2 regions of the Glutamicibacter sp. JL.03c genome follow, and region 1 is predicted to be linked to the other one. Evidence: predicted binding sites of a transcription regulator. Region 1 holds the regulator's gene; the other holds the start of a gene.

The links. Region 1 encodes HrcA, which represses chaperone genes, less so after heat shock. Its sites were predicted from a motif close to TTNGCACTCGNNNNNNNCGAGTGCNAA; they were not measured.
Region 2: the regulator HrcA is predicted to act here: its motif matches at 6,664-6,690, upstream of groL (chaperonin GroEL).

The regions. Positions count from the first base shown of each region.
Region 1 covers NZ_CP107575.1:1,736,978-1,745,848, reverse strand. The annotation lists gene lepA (translation elongation factor 4) at 1-800, shown strand, start outside; gene hemW (radical SAM family heme chaperone HemW) at 801-2,030, shown strand; gene OF385_RS08015 (DUF4870 domain-containing protein) at 2,046-2,447, opposite strand; gene OF385_RS08010 (DUF3097 domain-containing protein) at 2,540-3,409, opposite strand; gene hrcA (heat-inducible transcriptional repressor HrcA) at 3,538-4,551, shown strand; gene dnaJ (molecular chaperone DnaJ) at 4,617-5,744, shown strand; gene OF385_RS07995 (16S rRNA (uracil(1498)-N(3))-methyltransferase) at 5,747-6,520, shown strand; gene OF385_RS07990 (GerMN domain-containing protein) at 6,606-7,418, opposite strand; gene OF385_RS07985 (PhoH family protein) at 7,829-8,857, shown strand; gene ybeY (rRNA maturation RNase YbeY) at 8,854-8,871, shown strand, end outside.
Region 2 covers NZ_CP107575.1:597,820-606,690, forward strand. The annotation lists gene OF385_RS02810 (hypothetical protein) at 1-677, shown strand, start outside; gene OF385_RS02815 (GNAT family N-acetyltransferase) at 680-1,297, opposite strand; gene OF385_RS02820 (hypothetical protein) at 1,341-1,604, shown strand; tRNA gene OF385_RS02825 (tRNA-Val) at 1,686-1,759, shown strand; gene OF385_RS02830 (Atu2307/SP_0267 family LLM class monooxygenase) at 1,798-2,844, opposite strand; gene OF385_RS02835 (threonine/serine ThrE exporter family protein) at 3,046-4,716, shown strand; gene OF385_RS02840 (uracil-DNA glycosylase) at 4,713-5,486, opposite strand; gene OF385_RS02845 (DUF3263 domain-containing protein) at 5,643-5,933, shown strand; gene OF385_RS02850 (LytR C-terminal domain-containing protein) at 5,976-6,593, shown strand; gene groL (chaperonin GroEL) at 6,888-8,525, shown strand; gene OF385_RS02860 (DUF4031 domain-containing protein) at 8,615-8,871, opposite strand, start outside.

The DNA.
Region 1 (8,871 bases):
GCTTCGGCTTCCGTGTGGGCTTCCTGGGCCTTCTGCACCTGGAAATCACTCGCCAGCGGCTGGAGACGGAGTTCAATCTGGACCTGATCTCCACCGCGCCGAATGTGGTCTACGAAGTCATGGGCGAAGACAAGCAGATGATCACCGTGACCAATCCTTCGGAGTTCCCGGACGGCAAGATCCTCGAAGTGCACGAGCCGATGGTCGCAGCGACCATCCTGGCCCCGAGCGAATTCATTGGCGCGGTGATGGAACTGTGCCAATCGCGTCGTGGAACCATGCGCGGCATGGACTATCTGTCGGAAGATCGTGTCGAAATGCGCTATCACCTGCCGCTGGCGGAAATCGTGTTCGACTTCTTCGACCAGCTCAAGTCCAAGACCCGCGGCTACGCGTCCCTGGACTGGAAGGCTGATGGCGAGCAGGTCGCCGATCTGGTGAAGGTCGACATCTTGCTGCAGGGTGATCAGGTGGACGCGTTCAGCGCCATTACCCACCGCGACAAGGCCTACTCCTACGGCACCATGATGACCTCGAAGCTGCGCGAGCTGATCCCTCGCCAGCAATTCGAAGTTCCCATCCAGGCTGCGATCGGTTCGCGCATTATTGCCCGCGAAAACATCCGCGCTATCCGCAAGGACGTTTTGGCCAAATGCTACGGCGGCGACATCAGCCGCAAGCGCAAGCTGCTGGAAAAGCAGAAGGAAGGCAAGAAGCGCATGAAAATGGTTGGCCGTGTGGAAGTCCCGCAGGAAGCCTTCATCGCGGCGCTGTCCACCGACGAACCGAAAAAGAAGTAGATGCCTTCAGTTCTGCCTGACGGCGATCCGGCCCCAGCCGATGGTCTGCTCCCGGCTTCATGTGCGCGTGAAGCTGAGGGGCGGACCATGTCCTTTTATGTGCATATCCCGTTTTGCACCGTTCGTTGCGGCTACTGCGATTTTAATACTTATACCGCCACAGAGCTCGGCTCGGGCTCAAGCCAGGCGACCTACGCCGCCACGGTAAGCAAGGAAATCAGTTTCGCGCGCGAGGTAATGGACCGTTCCGGCCAGCCGCACCGTGAGATCGAAACGGTATTCTTCGGCGGCGGGACGCCTACCTTGCTTCCGGCCAGCGATTTGGTGTCCGTCCTCGATCAAATCCGCAAGGACTTCGGCCTAAAGCCGGGCGCTGAAATCACCACGGAAGCCAATCCTGATTCGGTCACCCGTCAAAGCCTGCAGGAATTGGCCGATGGCGGATTTACCCGCGTGTCTTTCGGCATGCAGTCTGCCGTGCCGCACGTGCTCAAGGTGCTGGAACGTACTCACGATCCCAAGCGCGTTCCGCAGGCTGTTGCCTGGGCTCGCGAAGCTGGACTGGATGTCAGTGTTGATCTGATCTACGGCACCCCGGGGGAGTCGCTGGAGGACTGGCGCACAAGTATCGAAGCGGCGCTGAGCTACGAACCTGATCATATTTCTGCGTACGCATTAATCATCGAAGAGGGAACGAAGCTTGCCGCGCAGATTCGTCGCGGCGAAGTCCCGAATATCGACGATGACGATCACGCCGAGAAGTACCAGTTGGCTGATGACATGTTCGCCGCCGCCGGTTACTCGTGGTACGAAGTGAGCAATTGGGCCAAGACCCCTGCGAATGCCTGCCAGCACAATATCGCATATTGGAAGGGTGGCGACTGGTGGGGCGCCGGCCCTGGAGCGCACTCGCATGTTGGCGGCCTGCGCTGGTGGAATGTGAAGCATCCAGCTGCGTATCAGCAACGCATTGATGCAGGGATCTCACCCGGACACGGCCGAGAGTACCCCGATGCCCAGGCTGTGCAGTTGGAGCGAACGATGTTGTTGACGCGCCTGAGTTCCGGGATGCAAATCAGTGAGCTCGATGCCACTGGGCGCACCAAGGTCGCGGGGCTGATTGCCGATGACCTGATTGATGCCAAGGCGGCGTTTGCTGGAACCATCGTGTTAACACAACGAGGCCGGCTCTTAGCCGACCTCGTGGTGCGAGAATTACTCGATTTCTGATCCTGGGCAGTAAAACTACTTCATCAGGCGAAGATTGAACTTGTAGCGGTAAGGGCGTCCCTTGTTGGCCTGGATGGCCGCAAGGGCGCCTGAGAGCGTCATGTAAACCCATAGGGCCACGGCGAGCACGGAGAAAAGCCATCCGATGCCCGGCAGGATCGTGCACACATTCAGCGCAATCGCGAGGATGGTCAACGGGAAAGTGAAGTTGAACGCTTCCTTGGACTCTTGTGCTGTGAAGGCTCCACGGTCGCGGAAGACAGCAAAAATAATAGCGGATGGAATGCAACCGAGGATGGCGCCGAAATGTGCCATCGTTGACCATTGCCGGTCCTCAGTGGGAGTCAGCGGCAACGCAGCAGTTCGCGATCCCTCGAAGCTCGAATTCTCCGATGACTGCGTCTGGCGTGAAGTCACTATTTTTCCTTGTCTTGCCGTGTCTGGTTTTAACTTCATCATAGCCGGGACGGTTCACCCAGCGGTGAGATTACGGGGTTAAAGTCCAGCTATTAGTCAATTGTTAGAAAACCGTAATCTTCGGTTGTCAGAAAATCGATCAATTCTTCTATCCTTCCCAACAATTGTGGCTCCAACTGCCCGTAGTGCGAGACCGTGGACAGGATCCGTCGCCAGCCGATGCCGATGTCCTCGGCAGTTTCATGCGGCCAGCCAAAGGCCTTTAGCACCCCGGATTTCCAGTCGGTGCCCTTCGGGATCACCGGCCATGCCTTGATCCCGAGGGTCGATGGCTTGATGGCCTGCCAGACGTCGATATACGGGTGGCCGAGGATGAGCACATTCTGCGCGGCCCCCGGAACTTTCATGGCTTCGGCGACGATGCGAGCTTCCTTGGTACCGGCCACAAGGTGGTCGACAAGGATTCCGAGCCTGCGCTCCGGGGAGGGTGCGAAGTCGCGGATAGCTCCGGCGAGGTCATCCACGCCGTGCAGGGGCTCGACCACGATGCCTTCGACACGCAGGTCGTGGCCCCAGACCTTTTCCACCAGTTCAGCGTCGTGCTTGCCCTCCACCCAGATACGGCTGGCGCGAGCTTCACGCGCTTTGAGTCCCGACACCGCCCGGGATCCAGAAGCGGAGACCATGGTTTTCGGCTGCGCGGCCCTGGCAACCGGGTCAACCATTTCCACCGCCTCGCCTTCAAGGTAGAACCCGAAACCGGCCTGGAATGAACGGGTCTTGCCGTGCCGGTCCTCAAGCACGATGATGCGCATGCCACCGGACTTTTCAGTACGTATGACCTCACCAACCCAGCCTGAGGTGGCGTCCTCCAAGACCATGCCACGCTCGATAGGTACCTGGCGGAGTTTTTTCGCTGCTGGAGCACTGAGATCCTGCGGTCCCCAGGAGTAATTAGTCACGTACTGCCTTTCGCTGTGATCGAATAAGCTCGAAAACCAATGCTAGCAACCGATGAACGTATTAGACTTGGCACTTGACAGGTTAGAGTGCCAAACCCTTCTGACAGGGATTCCAAGGAGGTGGCGTTGTGAGTGAGCTTCGGCGTTTGGATGTTTTGCGCGCCATCGTGGAAGACTACGTCCAGTCCCGTGAACCGGTTGGATCCAAGGCGCTGCTTGATCGGCACAATCTTGGCGTCAGCGCGGCCACAATCAGAAATGACATGGCCCTGCTCGAGGAAGAGGGGCTCATCGCGGCTCCGCACACCTCATCAGGCCGGATCCCGACCGAGAAGGGCTATCGGCGCTTTGTCGATGAGATCGGCGAGCTCAAGCCGCTTTCGCGGGCTGAACGCGACGCCATCAACAAGATCCTGGACAGCTCTACGGACCTCGATGAGATGCTCAAGAGCACCGTGCGCCTGCTGGCTCGATTGACCAACCAAGTGGCGATGATCCAGGTGCCGCACTATGACACCGCTTCGCTGAAGAACCTTGAGCTGGTCAGCCTGGGCAGTACCCAAGTGCTGATGGTGATGATCGCTTCCAACGGCACCGTGGATCAGCGCATGATGGCTGTTCCGCGGCTGTATACGGATACCGAACTGGCAGATTTGAAGCTGTGGCTGCTCAATAGTTTTGAGGGCGTGCAGCTGGCCGATCTCGGCGGCAAGCTGTCGCGATCCGGTTTGAGCCCGCAGCAGCAAGCCGAACCGTTGGTCGATGCCGTGGTGCATGCCTTAGAGGAAATGGCCCAAGCGGCGAATACGCAGCGCATCATCATGGCGGGAACAGCGAATCTGGCCCGCGTGGAGGGCGACTTCCCGTTGAGCATTACTCCGGTGCTCGAAGCCCTCGAAGAGCAGGTAGTGCTGCTGAAGCTCTTCTCCGAGCTTGAGGCTGATTCGCGCGGCGTGGCCGTGGCGATCGGCACTGAACACCACTACGGACAGCTATCGGAGGCGGCGGTGATAGCAACCACGTACGGTTCGGATGTGCGCAACAAGCTCGGGGTGCTCGGTCCGACCCGCATGAACTATCCGACGTCGATGGCCTCGGTGCGGGCCGTTGCCCGCTACCTGTCAAAGATTTTGGCGAACTGACCACGCTGGCGATACGCTAAGCATTTTTTGAATTTTGCATTATAGGAAAGGACACGGCGAATAACGTGAGCTCGCATTACGAGACCCTGGGCGTTGCCAAGGACGCGACCCCTCAGGAAATCAAGAGCGCCTACCGAAAGCTGGCACGCAAGCTGCACCCGGATGTGAATCCAAGCGAGGACGCCGCAGAGCAGTTTAAGCTTGTGACCCGCGCTTACGAGGTTCTTTCCGACCAGACCAAGCGCTCGAACTACGATGCCACCGGCGATGAAAACGGCAACGCCCAGCCAGGCTTCGGAGCTGGAGGCGGACAGGGCTTCGGCGGGTTCGGCGACATCTTTGAACAGTTCTTCGGCGGGGGACAGGCCCAGGGGCCGGCATCGCGCACCCAGCCAGGCCGCGATGCGCTGATCACCATCACGATCGATCTGGAAGACGCCGTCAAGGGCACCGTGTACCCGCTGGAGATGGAAACCGCAGTCACCTGCAAGACCTGCAACGGCTCCTGCACGCGCGAGGGCACCAGTCCGGTAACCTGCGACATCTGCCATGGTGCCGGTCAGGTACAGCGCCCAGTGCGCTCCTTCCTCGGCCAGATGATGACCGTGGAAACCTGTGCTGCCTGCCGCGGTTTCGGCACCACCATTCCGGACCCTTGCCTGGAGTGCAACGGCGAGGGCCGAGTGCGCGAGCACGTCTCCAAGTCGCTGAACGTCCCTGCCGGTGTGGATTCCGGCACCCGCATCCAGCTGCGCGGACAGGGCGAAGCCGGTCCAGGAGGTGGCCCCAACGGCAACCTCTTCGTCGAGGTGGACGTGCGCCGCCACAAGGTCTTCGAACGCGCGCAGACCGATCTGCACGCGAAGATGAGCCTGCCGATGACCGCAGCCGCTCTGGGCTGCGAGCTCAAGCTCGAGACTTTCGACGGCGAGCAGCCGATCAATGTCGATGCTGGCGCCCAGGACGGCGACACCGTGACCCTGCCAGGTCTTGGCGTGCCTCGCCTTCGTGGTGGCAAGCGCGGCGATATCATCGTGCACCTTCAGGTGGAGACCCCGACCAAGCTCGATGCCGCCCAGCGCGACCTGCTCGAGCAGCTGGCAAAGCTTCGTGGCGAGGAATTGACAGCTGGCCGAGTCGAGCACTCCGGCGGCATGTTCTCCCGACTGCGCGACAAGCTGAACCAGCGCTAAGCATGAGCAATCACAGCTTCGTCATCGACCCCGACGTGGCCCAGAACTCGGTTCCGGGAGATACCTTGGAGCTCTCGGGCCCCGAGGCTCACCATGCGGTGACCGTCAAGCGCGTCACCGCCGGCGAGCACCTGGACTTGCTCGACGGCCAAGGAATGCGGCTGACGGTCGAGGTTCTGGGCACGGGCAAGGACCTTCTCAGCGCGAGGGTCATCCAGAGGACCCAAGAAGTCGGCAGCGATCATCCTGTGACCTTGGTGCAGGCCCTGTCCAAGGGCGACCGGGATCTGCAGGCTGTCGAGTCAGCAGTAGAGCTCGGCGTGCTCGCTGTCCGTCCCTGGCAGGCTGACCGTTCCATCGTGCGCTGGAACTCGGCTAAGACCGAAAAGGCCCTGGCCAAGTGGCGGGCCCAAGTTCGCTCTGCGCAAAAGCAGTCGCGTCGGGCTTTCGAGCCCGAGGTCCTGGCTCCAGTGAGTTCCAAGGAGCTGGCCAAGGCCATTGCCGCTGATGTCCAAGCCGGAGCACTGGTCCTGGTCCTGCATGAGCAGGCCACCGAAGCTGTCGCTGCGCACGTATCCTCGTGGCTTGCTGCAGCGCAATCGGGTCAAAAGGTCGTGATGATTGTGGGGCCGGAAGGCGGGATCTCGCATGCTGAGCTGCTGGCCTTCGTGGATGCTGGAGCTCAGGCCGCACTGCTCGGACAACATGTCCTCAGGGCTTCTACTGCCGGTCCCGCAGCCCTGGTATTGATCCGCCACTTGCTCGGCGAACTCTGATTTAACCAGCGATTCGCGGGTACCTTGTTCGAAGGTGCCCGCGAATTCTTGTCTGCAGCCTAGATCGGCAATGTCCTGGTTGTGGTTACTTCACCGTGAAATCTGAAGTGACTTCGCCGACTTTCGCCTCGGATTCGGATTCCATGCCCCAGAACGTCAGCTTGTACGAGCCGGGGGCTAGGCGCTCGGTAATGCTGAAAGCGCCGCTCTTTTCGATTTTCCCGTCGATGACCTGCTTCTGGGCAGTGATCACCGTGAGCTTGCCGTCGGAGTCCTTTTTCTGCAGGGAATAGAACGTCCCGATATCAAAGTTCGTGGTGCGTCCCTTGATCTGGACTTTGCCTTCCTTCAGCACCGTTCCGTACTGCGGATCAATAATCCAGATCGGTGCCATGAACTTGGCGTTGCGTTCGTAGACGTCCTTGATTCGATAGCCGCCAAAAACTTCCGCATTAGGCTGGCCATCCACCAGGATCTTCACCGTCGGCGAAGAATCCCCCGCGAGCAGCCCGGAACTCGCGGCCGCAGCGCTGGCAGTGAACACCAGCTGCTGGATCGATCGTTCCGAAAGGCCCTCATCGAGGTGGGCGCTGAACACCTTGGCTGGAAGGTCCAGGGTGATGACGTTGGTGTTGCTGATCGAAACGCCGATTTCGTCAGCCGGCTTAAGCAGGGTGTAGCGATGCGGTCCGGCGGGATCAGCGGAGAGCAGGGTCCAAATCGCGTCGCCAATGGGTTCGCTGCGGCGGGTGTCGTCCAGATACTCGCGGTACAGGAACACTCCGGTGTCGGTATTTTCAAGCCAGTAGATCGGCAGCTTGGTGGCGACGCCGATCTGTTCGCCAGCGTCGGTAGCGCTGGGCAAGTTCAATGATTCGGCGTTGGCGCTCTGGGGCATCTCAAAGGAGCTCTCGCGATTCGCCAGGCCACAGCCTGCAGCGACGACGAGAGCAGCAGTAATTCCTACAATGCCTATTCGGCGGGGAATTTTCTGCATGAACCTTGACCGCACTACTTACCAATCCGTGAATCTTTTTGGGGATAAGGCTCGCAATTCATTTTTGAGCCGCTGTCATAGCTTGCCATATGAGTTGCCGAATTCTGCCCAAAAATGGCCGCACTTACTAATCCGTAACCAAATCTATATGTTCGCGACCTGCTAGGAATAGATTCATTTAGGACTACTTTCAGGTTCTGGACTTACGCTGAGGCCTGAATTCCCACCCGAAAACTCGTTGACTGGATAGAATGGAACCAAGGACAAAGCAACACCACCATCAAGCTCACCAAAGGGGCACCAAGCACTGCATGCAGGTTGAACAGAATAAGACGCAAGCGGACTCAGATTCTGCATCGCTCACCATTAGTTTTGATACAGCTGAACTCATGATTGCTACCCTGGGCCCGAATGATGAGCTTTTGCGCATCCTTTCTGGCGCCTATCCGCAAGTTAATTTCCGTCCTAACGGCCAGGCTCTGGTGCTCGCGGGAAACCCCCAGCAGGTTCGCAAAGCGCAACGAGTCACCGAAGAGGCACGATCCCTGGCATTGCGTGGGTCGCGGATGAGCGCGGAGACAATCGAGCAGATCATCAAAATGCTCAGCGCAGGAAATCCGGATGCCCCCACCGATGTGCTGGGCCTGAAGATCCTCTCGGGCCGTGGCCGTTCCATTCGGCCCAAAACGGTCAACCAGAAAAGCTATGTGGATGCCATCGAAGAGTCGACCATTACCTTCGGCATCGGGCCAGCAGGTACCGGCAAGACCTTCTTGGCCATGGCCATGGCCGTTGCCGCGTTGCAAGACAAGCAGGTCAACCGGATCATCCTGACCCGGCCTGCTGTCGAAGCGGGGGAGAAGCTTGGATTCCTTCCCGGCTCCTTGACCGAGAAGATCGATCCGTACCTTCGTCCGCTTTACGACGCCCTGCATGACATGGTGAACCCAGAAACCATTCCGCAGCTGCTGGAAGCCGGAACCATCGAAGTGGCGCCGCTGGCCTACATGCGCGGTCGCACGCTTAATGACGCCTTCGTCATTCTCGATGAAGCGCAGAACACCACCAGCGAGCAGATGAAGATGTTCCTGACTCGCCTCGGCTTCGGCTCGAAGATGGTTGTCACCGGCGACATCACCCAGGTCGATCTGCCTGGCAACGCCACCTCCGGGCTGCGCATGGCCAGCGAGGTGCTTGAGGGCATCGACGACATCTCGGTGTGCCGGCTGGATTCAACCGACGTTGTCCGCCATCGTCTGATCGCCGACATCGTCTCTGCCTATGACCGTTGGGACGATACCCGACGCAAAGAACACAACCGGGGACGGCGCAGCAAATGAGCATCGAAGTAAAT
Region 2 (8,871 bases), 1.1 Mb from region 1:
ACCTGGTCTGGCCTCGTCCCGAAGCGCCGCGCGTGCTCTCCAGCGACATCCTGGATCTGTTGCGCAGATTGCCTGAGCGCCTGGCTGATGAAGTCCATGAATCGATCATGGCTGGCAAGGCCGGAAGCACCGATGCCAGAATCCTGGGCCGCGCCTACATGAAGCAGACCGATGTGGTGATGACCCATTGGTCCACCGGCCCCGAGCTGCTGCTGAGCACCAAGGCCATGACCTCATCGTTCGGCAAGAACCTGGCCAACCGCTACGAAGAGGCCTACGGGGATGCCGCGAATCTGCGGGCACGCTATCCGCTGGCCGCGGTCGGCTTCTTCTTCGTGCAGCGTGCCACCATCCTCGAAGCCGAGCCGGCCGCCTTCCGCCGCACCGTGGATATGATCCGCAAGCTGCGGGACTTCGGGGACGGCTACGGCTACACCGCAACCGGACTGCTGCTGGTGGATTGGGATGATTCCTCGGATGCCCCGGAAGTCAGGTGCGTGCATCAGCCGGTGCCGGACGATATTGCCACGCCGCAGTTCCTGAACGCCATGGTCGATGCGGTGCTGAAGGTGACCCCGATCGACCTTCACGAAGCTGCTCGCGCTCGCCGGGCGGGCGAGGTGGCGCCGCTGCCCGGCCACGAATGGGTGGACGAGCAGCAGGACGCGCTCTTCTAGGATCAGAGCATCGGCAGCGCCGGGACCTGTTCGCCGAAAGGCAGCTGCATGCCAAGCATCGGCCGAGTTGCCGGAGCCGCGGCGAAACATGGCGCCTGGATCGACGGAGCAGCGGTGCTGATGCCGAGGCAGTCTTCGGAAGCCTGCGGCAGGTTCTCGACCCACTCCCAGGCCGTCTGGGTGGCCCGGTAGATGAACTTCAAGCGTCCCTCCTGCTCGAAGCTGCGCTCGCGCTCCCACAGCTCGGAGCGTTCGTAGAAGGCCCACGAGGCAGGGTTCTGCGCGTCGATGACCATGATCGGCGTCTTGCCTGAGCGCACCGCATGCTCCAGGCGCAATGAGGTCACGTGCTGGCGGATCCCCAGCCGGCGGTATTCGGGCCGCACTGCCATGCAACCCAGCTCGACGGCGTTCATTGATTCGGTGGGTGCCACGATCGAGTCGTGAACCAAACCGGCCGCGACGAGTGTGCCGCGGTCACGCACCGTCACCAGCAAGCTGAGGCGGTCGAATTTCTGATGCCACCGTTGGTCGGTCACCGGGTAGAGCTGTGCCAATTCGCCACGCTGCTCGGGCAGAACGCAGAGGGGTGACAAGGAAAAGTTCAGGTTTTCAAACACTGGGTACGGTCCTAGGGAAAAAGAACGAACGAAAAATGAGGCTTTGCGCGACAGGCTCGGCCTGCCACGCGGTTTCGTTGGCCTTGAGGGGACCGATGCCGGCGGCTTCCGGCAACTTCCTTGTAGGGTCCAGTTTCAGCTCGATGAGCTAGAAAAATTATGGAGCCTGAAGTCCCGTTTTGACAAGTGGAAACAGGTACTTTCGGGTGAAGCGAAAATAAACTATTTGGCGCGGTTTTTCGAGGCTGATCATCAGGCACATCGGCAAGCTGAAAGATCGCCGGGATTGCCGGATCAAGCAGCTTGAAGCCGGTCGCCGATTTGGCGCGCGAGGCATCACCGGCTAAGATCATTTAGGTGCTTGACCCTGTGGTCACGGCGCAAGTGCGGATCTTTAGCTCAGTTGGTTAGAGCGTTCGCCTCACACGCGAAAGGTCGCTGGTTCGAGTCCAGTAAGATCCACGAAAAAATGCCACCAGCGATGGTGGCATTTTTCGCGTTTAAGCGCCGAGCAATTCGTGGACGCGGGGCTTGACTTCTTCGCCGAGCAGTTTGATGCTGCGCATCATCGCCTCGTGGGGCAGCGTTCCCGCCGAATACTTGATGTCAGCCCGCGACAGGCCCAGTTTCCTGGTGGCCGAGGCGAGCTTCGACGCCACGGTGCCAACGCTTCCGGCCATCATGGCCCCATCGGGTCCCATGGATGCCTTCAGCCGCATTTTGCTGGCCGGCGGCCATCCTCGTTCGGCCCCGAGACGGTTCATGGTCCTCTGGTAATGCGGCCAGAGGGTTTCCAAGGCCTCTTCGTCGCTATCTGCGACCAGCCCGTGGAAGTGGGCGGCGACGGGTTGCTCCCCATGGCCGAATTCCTTCAGCGCGCGGTGGTACAGGGACACCAATCCCTCAAAGCCGGAGGGCTGGCCGCCGATGATGGCCAGGAAGAGCGGCAACCCGTGGCGCGCGGCACGGACCACGGATTGCGGGCTGCCGCCGACACCCACCCACGTGGCCAGGGGCTGCTTTTCCAGCAGCGGGTAGACCTGCTGGTTGCGCAATGCCGCGCGGTGCTTGCCGTGCCAGACCACTGGATTTCCGTGGCGCAATTTCACCAGGAGGTCCAGTTTCTCCTCGTAGAGCTCTTCATAGTCATCCAGCTCGAAGCCGAACAGCGGGAACGACTCGATAAAGGATCCACGTCCGGCCACGATTTCCGCACGGCCCTGGGAAATGGCATCCAAGGTCGCGAAGCGCTGGTAGACCCTGACCGGATCATCGCTGGAGAGCACGGTCACGGCGGTGCCCAGCTTGATGCGATCGGTGGTGCTGGCCAAGGCGGCCAACACGATCTCGGGTGAAGACACGGCATAGTCGTCGCGATGGTGTTCGCCCACGCCGAAGAAGTCCAGATTGGCCGATTCGGCTGCCTGGCCTTCGGCGATGACGTTGCGGATCACCTGCGCGTGGGTGAGCAGGTTCCCGTCAGCGTCCTGGCTGATGTCGCCAAAAGTCTCGGCGCCGATCTCGGGTAGGAGCAGTGTGCCGCTCATCAGTGACCTCCGAAGTGTATGCAAAAGTATCTAATTTCTAGCAGGTTCAACCAACTGCTGCCCGGCGATATTCCATCGGGCGAGATACTGGATAAATGTGTTCGGCGCTACCAAGTGATTTATGCCCGTTCGCGCCAACTGATCGCCCATGGGTTGTATCGTGAATTGCATGGGAATACATCGGTTCAGGGGGCAAGATTAGTGGCGCATCGATCTGACGAGGAGCACGGTGCAGCGTCACCGCAGATCGGCGAAGATCCAGCGCCATCAGCCGGTGTGCTTCCGCGTATTTCGACTAGTGAAATCAACATGGGATTCCACCCGGAAGATCCAATGGAGGAGCCTGCCACCGCTTCCGAGTTGCCGCTGAATACCGCCGTGAGTGCCAATGTGGCCGCTGCGGATGCCTCCGATATCGAGTGGCGTACAGGCCAGGTCCACACCACCGACGAAGGCATCACCCTGATGCCGACGCGTGCCAACCCGGTGGCTCGTCGGCTGCTGGCCAAGATGTGGATCTCGGACACCCCGCCGACTCAGGCGCTGAATATCGTCGAGCGGCTACAGGGCACTCCCTATGCCAACCCCAAAGTCAACGACCAACAGGATGCTTCCTCGCGTCGCACCATGGAATTCGCCTTGGACCTGGGGGAAACCCTGATCCGTTACGGCGCTGGCGCGCTGGAGGTGGAAACCAGCATCATCGCGGTGACCGCGGCCCTGGGGTTGAGCCACCTGGATGTCGACATCACCAATCAGTCCCTGCACCTCAACTACAGCCCGCCGGACGCCGAGAGCTATTCGGTACTGCGCGTGGTCCGTTCCTACACGTCCAACTATGCGGGGCTGGTGCTGGTGCACGAGCTGGTCTCGGACATCATTGCCGGCGGTGTTTCGCGCAGCGCTTCGGCTAAGCGCCTGAAGGAAATTACCCGTCGCCCCAAGCCGTTCCCTCGTTGGATTGTTGCCAGCGGCCGGGCGCTGTTCGCGGCGGCTTTCGTGCTTTTCATCGGCGGTTCATGGGCCGGGGCGCTGGTGGCGATGTTTTCCTCCAGCCTGGTGACGCAGATCGGGCGCTACGGCTCGCGCTGGCGCGTCCCCGAGTTCTTCACCATTGCCGTCTCGACCATGGTGATTACCGGGATCGCGCTGATCGGGCATCAACTACATGCTCCATTGGACCCGGCGCTCGTGGTTTCCGGCGGTATCCTGCTGCTTTTGCCGTCGGGACGTTTCGTCTCGGCTCTGCAGGACGCGATCAACGGCTTCCCGGTCACCGCGGTGGGCCGCTTGTTCTCCGCCAGCCTGACCTACGGGGCGATCTTGAGCGGGATCGCTGCAGCCCTGGTGATCTCCGACGCATTCGGAGGGGAAGAAGTCGATGTCCATCAGATCGTGACGACCGAGTATCCGGCGTGGTTGCTGGTCCTCTTGGTAGCCGTGGCCATTGCCGCCGGCGCCGTGACCGAACAAAGTGCGCTGCGCTTGCTGTTGCCGACTGTGGGGATCGCCGTGGGCGGCTATCTGATCCAGATGCTCGCTGAGGGCATTGGCCTGGGTGAACGCGCGGTTCCAGCAATTGTTGCCACGGTGATCGGCTTTGCCGCTCGCTTCGCTTCGGACAAGCTGCGCACTCCGCAGCTGGTCCTAGCCGCTCCGGCCGTGATGTTCCTGCTGCCGGGTTTGATGATCTTCCGGGCCATGTACGGCATCGTGATCAACGTCGATGACATGGCCACCGGTCTTGTGGAGATGTTCAATGCCATGGCGATCATGCTGTCCATCGCCGGCGGCGTTGTCTTCGGCGAGACCCTGTGCCGTCCGCTGACTTCCAATGCACGGCGCGAGCGCCGGCGCATCCGCCGCCGCTAGGCCAACGGCAACGACCAATCAATCGGCTCCTGTCCCTGCTCGGACAGGAGCCGATTTGCTTGGGAGAAGGGCTTGGACCCGAAAAAGCCGCGTGCAGCCGAGAGCGGTGAGGGGTGCGCGCTGCGCAGCTGGGGCAGGTTGCCGAGGTCGGATGCGAACTTCTGGGCGTGGTTGCCCCAAAGTATGGCGACTGGTGGATTGTCGCGCGTATTCAGGGCAGCTAACACCGACGCGAGGATTGGCTCCCACCCGAGTTTTTGATGGGAACCAGCCTTGCCAGCAGCCACTGACAATGCTTGATTCAGCAATAGCACCCCGCGCTGCAGCCAAGGACCCAGATCAGGATGAGGCGCAGGGCTGATGCCCAAATCCGATTCCAGCTCTTTGTAGATATTGCCCAGGGAACGTGGCAAAGGGCGGACCTGCTGATTGGCGGCAAATGCCAAGCCGTTGGGGTGTCCCGGTGTCGGGTAAGGGTCCTGGCCGATAATTAGGACTTTGACTTCGGATAATGGCAGCGTAAGTGCGCGGAACATCACCTTCGGATCGGGCAGGAGGACTTCACCTTGCGATGAACGTTTGGTTAATTCGAGGGCAAGGCGACGGAGATTTCCATCATGTCCGCTCAGCGCCGGAACCCAATCCCGGGCAATAAATCCGCGGTCGGCCATGGATTGCGCACCGTGGAAGAACGGGAAATCCGCGGGCTCGTACACCGGTGGTGCTGGTGGCTCGGGAGCGTCAAACAGGGCATCTTGCATTTCATCCATAGGTGCCATTGTGCCGTTTTTCTGGCGTGCCTGTGCCCGGCCACACGGCGATAGCTCAACGGATTGGTTAGAATATCGGTGGTATGTCTACCGACGGTGGAGTACATGCATGACTGAAATACGCAAAAACTGAGCCGAGGACAGGGGTGAGGACAGATGGCTGAGAACGAGTTGCTGGTTGATTTTGTGATGAACCCGGATTCGGAATTGGACGAACGCTCACAACAGATCCTGAGCTTGGAAAAATTGTGGTGGAAGTATGCCGGAGCCAAGGAACAAGCGATTACCAAGCAGTTCTCAATGTCGCCAACCAATTACTATCAGCTGCTGAACCAGCTGATTGAAACTGATGCGGCCATGGCCTACGACCCGATGCTGGTTAAGCGACTGCGCAGAGCACGTTCAACAAAACGTCGTGTGGGCGGTAAGGTCGGCTCGGGACGATAACCCAGCCTGCCGTGACCAGTCAGACCTCGAGCAAGGACAAGAATGACCAACTACCCGCGTGACGAATTTGATCGCGTACCGGAGTTCAACACCCGTGTGGGTTCACACCACGCGCACGGATGGGCCCAGTCCGCCGCCTCAAAGTCGACCGGCGGCAAATTGCTGTGGGTAGTGCTAACCGCCGTGATCGTCCTGGTCATCGGTGCCGCCTCATTCATCTTTGGTCCTCAGCTCAAGGACAGCATTGCCGGTTCGTCCAGCAGTGAAAGCTCGCAGTCCCAAGAGGGCGACGACGGCGAGTCAGCCGACAGCTCTCAAGAGGCATCGCCGAGCGAATCAGCCTCCCCGTCGAGCACCATTGACGATGCCGAAGTGCTCTTCGGCCAGCAGATCGGTATCTATAACGCAGCCAGCGTGGCTGGTGTCGCAGGCGCCGGCGAAGAGGCCATGACCGAAGCTGGATTCACCAATATCGTCGCCGATAACTGGAGCAAGCCAGCCGATGTCTCCGCGGTGTACTACGTCTCGGAGTCCTACCGCACCACGGCTCAAAAGGCAGCTGAAGTCCTGAACATCGACGAAGTGTTGCAGACCAGCAACATTCCAAATCGTGTCGCCGTCGTGCTGGGTACCGACGACCCACTAGGGCTGAACGAATAGTTCGTCCATAAATCTCTTCGCTCAGAGCCGATCGGCTTGCACTCGCCATGCGAGAGTGCCAATATTTGTATTAGCACTCTTACACAGCGACTGCTAACGCCGGTCGGCTTTTGTGTTCCTGCGGGACAAAGGGCCACCGAGTAGCGCGCTGTCGGATAGAGCGTGGAAACTACCTCAGATAGCGAGAGCTGAAACGGTCGCCGGCCCGATGCCGCACCGGATAACTCGTCCGTCGCGGGCGCTGTCTGTCGGTTGCATTTTCGCAAAATCGTCCCGAAAGGACCGTACGCCACTATGGCTAAGATGATTGCATTTGACGAGGAAGCACGCCGCGGACTCGAGCGCGGACTGAACACCCTCGCTGACGCGGTAAAGGTGACCCTGGGCCCACGCGGCCGCAACGTCGTTCTGGAAAAGAAGTGGGGCGCTCCTACTATCACCAACGACGGTGTGTCCATCGCTAAGGAAATCGACCTCGAAGATCCTTACGAGAAGATCGGCGCAGAGCTGGTCAAGGAAGTTGCCAAGAAGACTGACGACGTCGCCGGTGACGGTACCACCACCGCAACCGTTCTTGCTCAGGCACTGGTTAAGGAAGGCCTGCGCAACGTTGCTGCTGGCGCCGACCCAATCGCGCTGCGCCGCGGTATCGACAAGGCTGTAGAAGCTGTTACCGCTGAGCTGTTCACCGCTGCCAAGAAGATCGAATCAAAGGAGCAGATCGCTGCTACCGCTTCGATCTCCGCAGGCGACAAGGAAATCGGCGGCCTGATCGCCGAGGCACTCGACAAGGTCGGCGAGCAGGGCGTTATCACCGTTGAAGAGTCCAACACCTTCGGCCTCGAGCTGGAGCTGGCGGAGGGCATGCGCTTCGACAAGGGCTACATCTCCGCGTACTTCGTCACCGACACCGAGCGCCAGGAAACCGTTCTGGAGGATCCATACATCCTCATCGTGAACTCCAAGATCTCCTCGGTCAAGGACATGGTGACCCTGCTGGAGAAGGTCATGCAGTCGAACAAGTCGCTGCTGATCATTGCCGAGGACGTTGAGGGCGAAGCCCTGGCTACCTTGATCCTGAACAAGATCCGTGGCCTGTTCAAGTCCGTTGCCGTCAAGGCCCCAGGCTTCGGCGACCGTCGCAAGGCCATGCTCACCGACATCGCCATCCTGACCGGCGGCCAGGTTGTTTCCGAGGAAATCGGCCTGTCCCTGGACAATGTTGGCCTCGAGGTCCTGGGTACCGCCCGCAAGGTCGTCATCACCAAGGACGAGACCACCATCGTTGAAGGCGGCGGCGAAGCCGACGCTATCGAAGGCCGCAAGGCACAGATCGCAGCCGAGATCAAGAACACCGACTCGGACTACGACCGCGAGAAGCTGCAGGAGCGCCACGCAAAGCTCTCTGGCGGTGTCGCTGTGCTGAAGGCCGGTGCTGCTACCGAGGTCGAGCTCAAGGAGCGCAAGCACCGCATCGAAGATGCCGTGCGTAACGCCAAGGCAGCCGTTGAAGAAGGCATCGTCGCCGGTGGTGGCGTTGCACTGATCCAGGCTGGCGCTGCTGCATTCGCCAAGCTTGAGCTGGAAGGCGACGAGGCAACCGGCGCGAACATCGTTCGTGTCGGCATCGAAGCACCACTGAAGCAGATCGCACTGAACGCTGGCCTGGAGCCAGGCGTTGTCGCCGACAAGGTCAAGGGCCTGGCCGCTGGCCACGGCCTGAACGCCGCCACCGGCGAGTACGTGAACCTGCTCGACGCTGGCGTCAACGACCCAGTGAAGGTGACCCGTTCGGCTCTGCAGAATGCAGCATCGATCGCCGGCCTGTTCCTGACCACCGAAGCTGTTGTTGCAGAGAAGCCAGCTCCTGCTGGCGCTGCTCCAGCCGGTGGCGACGACATGGGTGGCATGGGCGGAATGGGCGGCTTCTAAGCTTCCCCGCCGATCTAGCGCATCACCTGCGCTGATGGCCTGGTACCTTCGGGTACCAGGCCATCAGCCGTTAACAAGCCAAAATCGGGTTAGCTCATCCAGCCCTGCAGATGCTCTAGTTCCCGGCCCACATTCGAGCGTGCAGCGGACTCCCACAACTCACGTCCCGCAGCCGTCGCATAGATCGTGGCCTTGCCCAGCAACGCTGTGAGAATCCTGCTTCGACCTTCGGCCAAAACGTGGCGCGGAAGATGCGCATACTCCTGGTAGATCGCGTGGGCGTAGCGTTGGTATGCCGGTTCTGGGCGTGCGAGCACTTCCAGATCCGCATCGCACAGGATCCGGC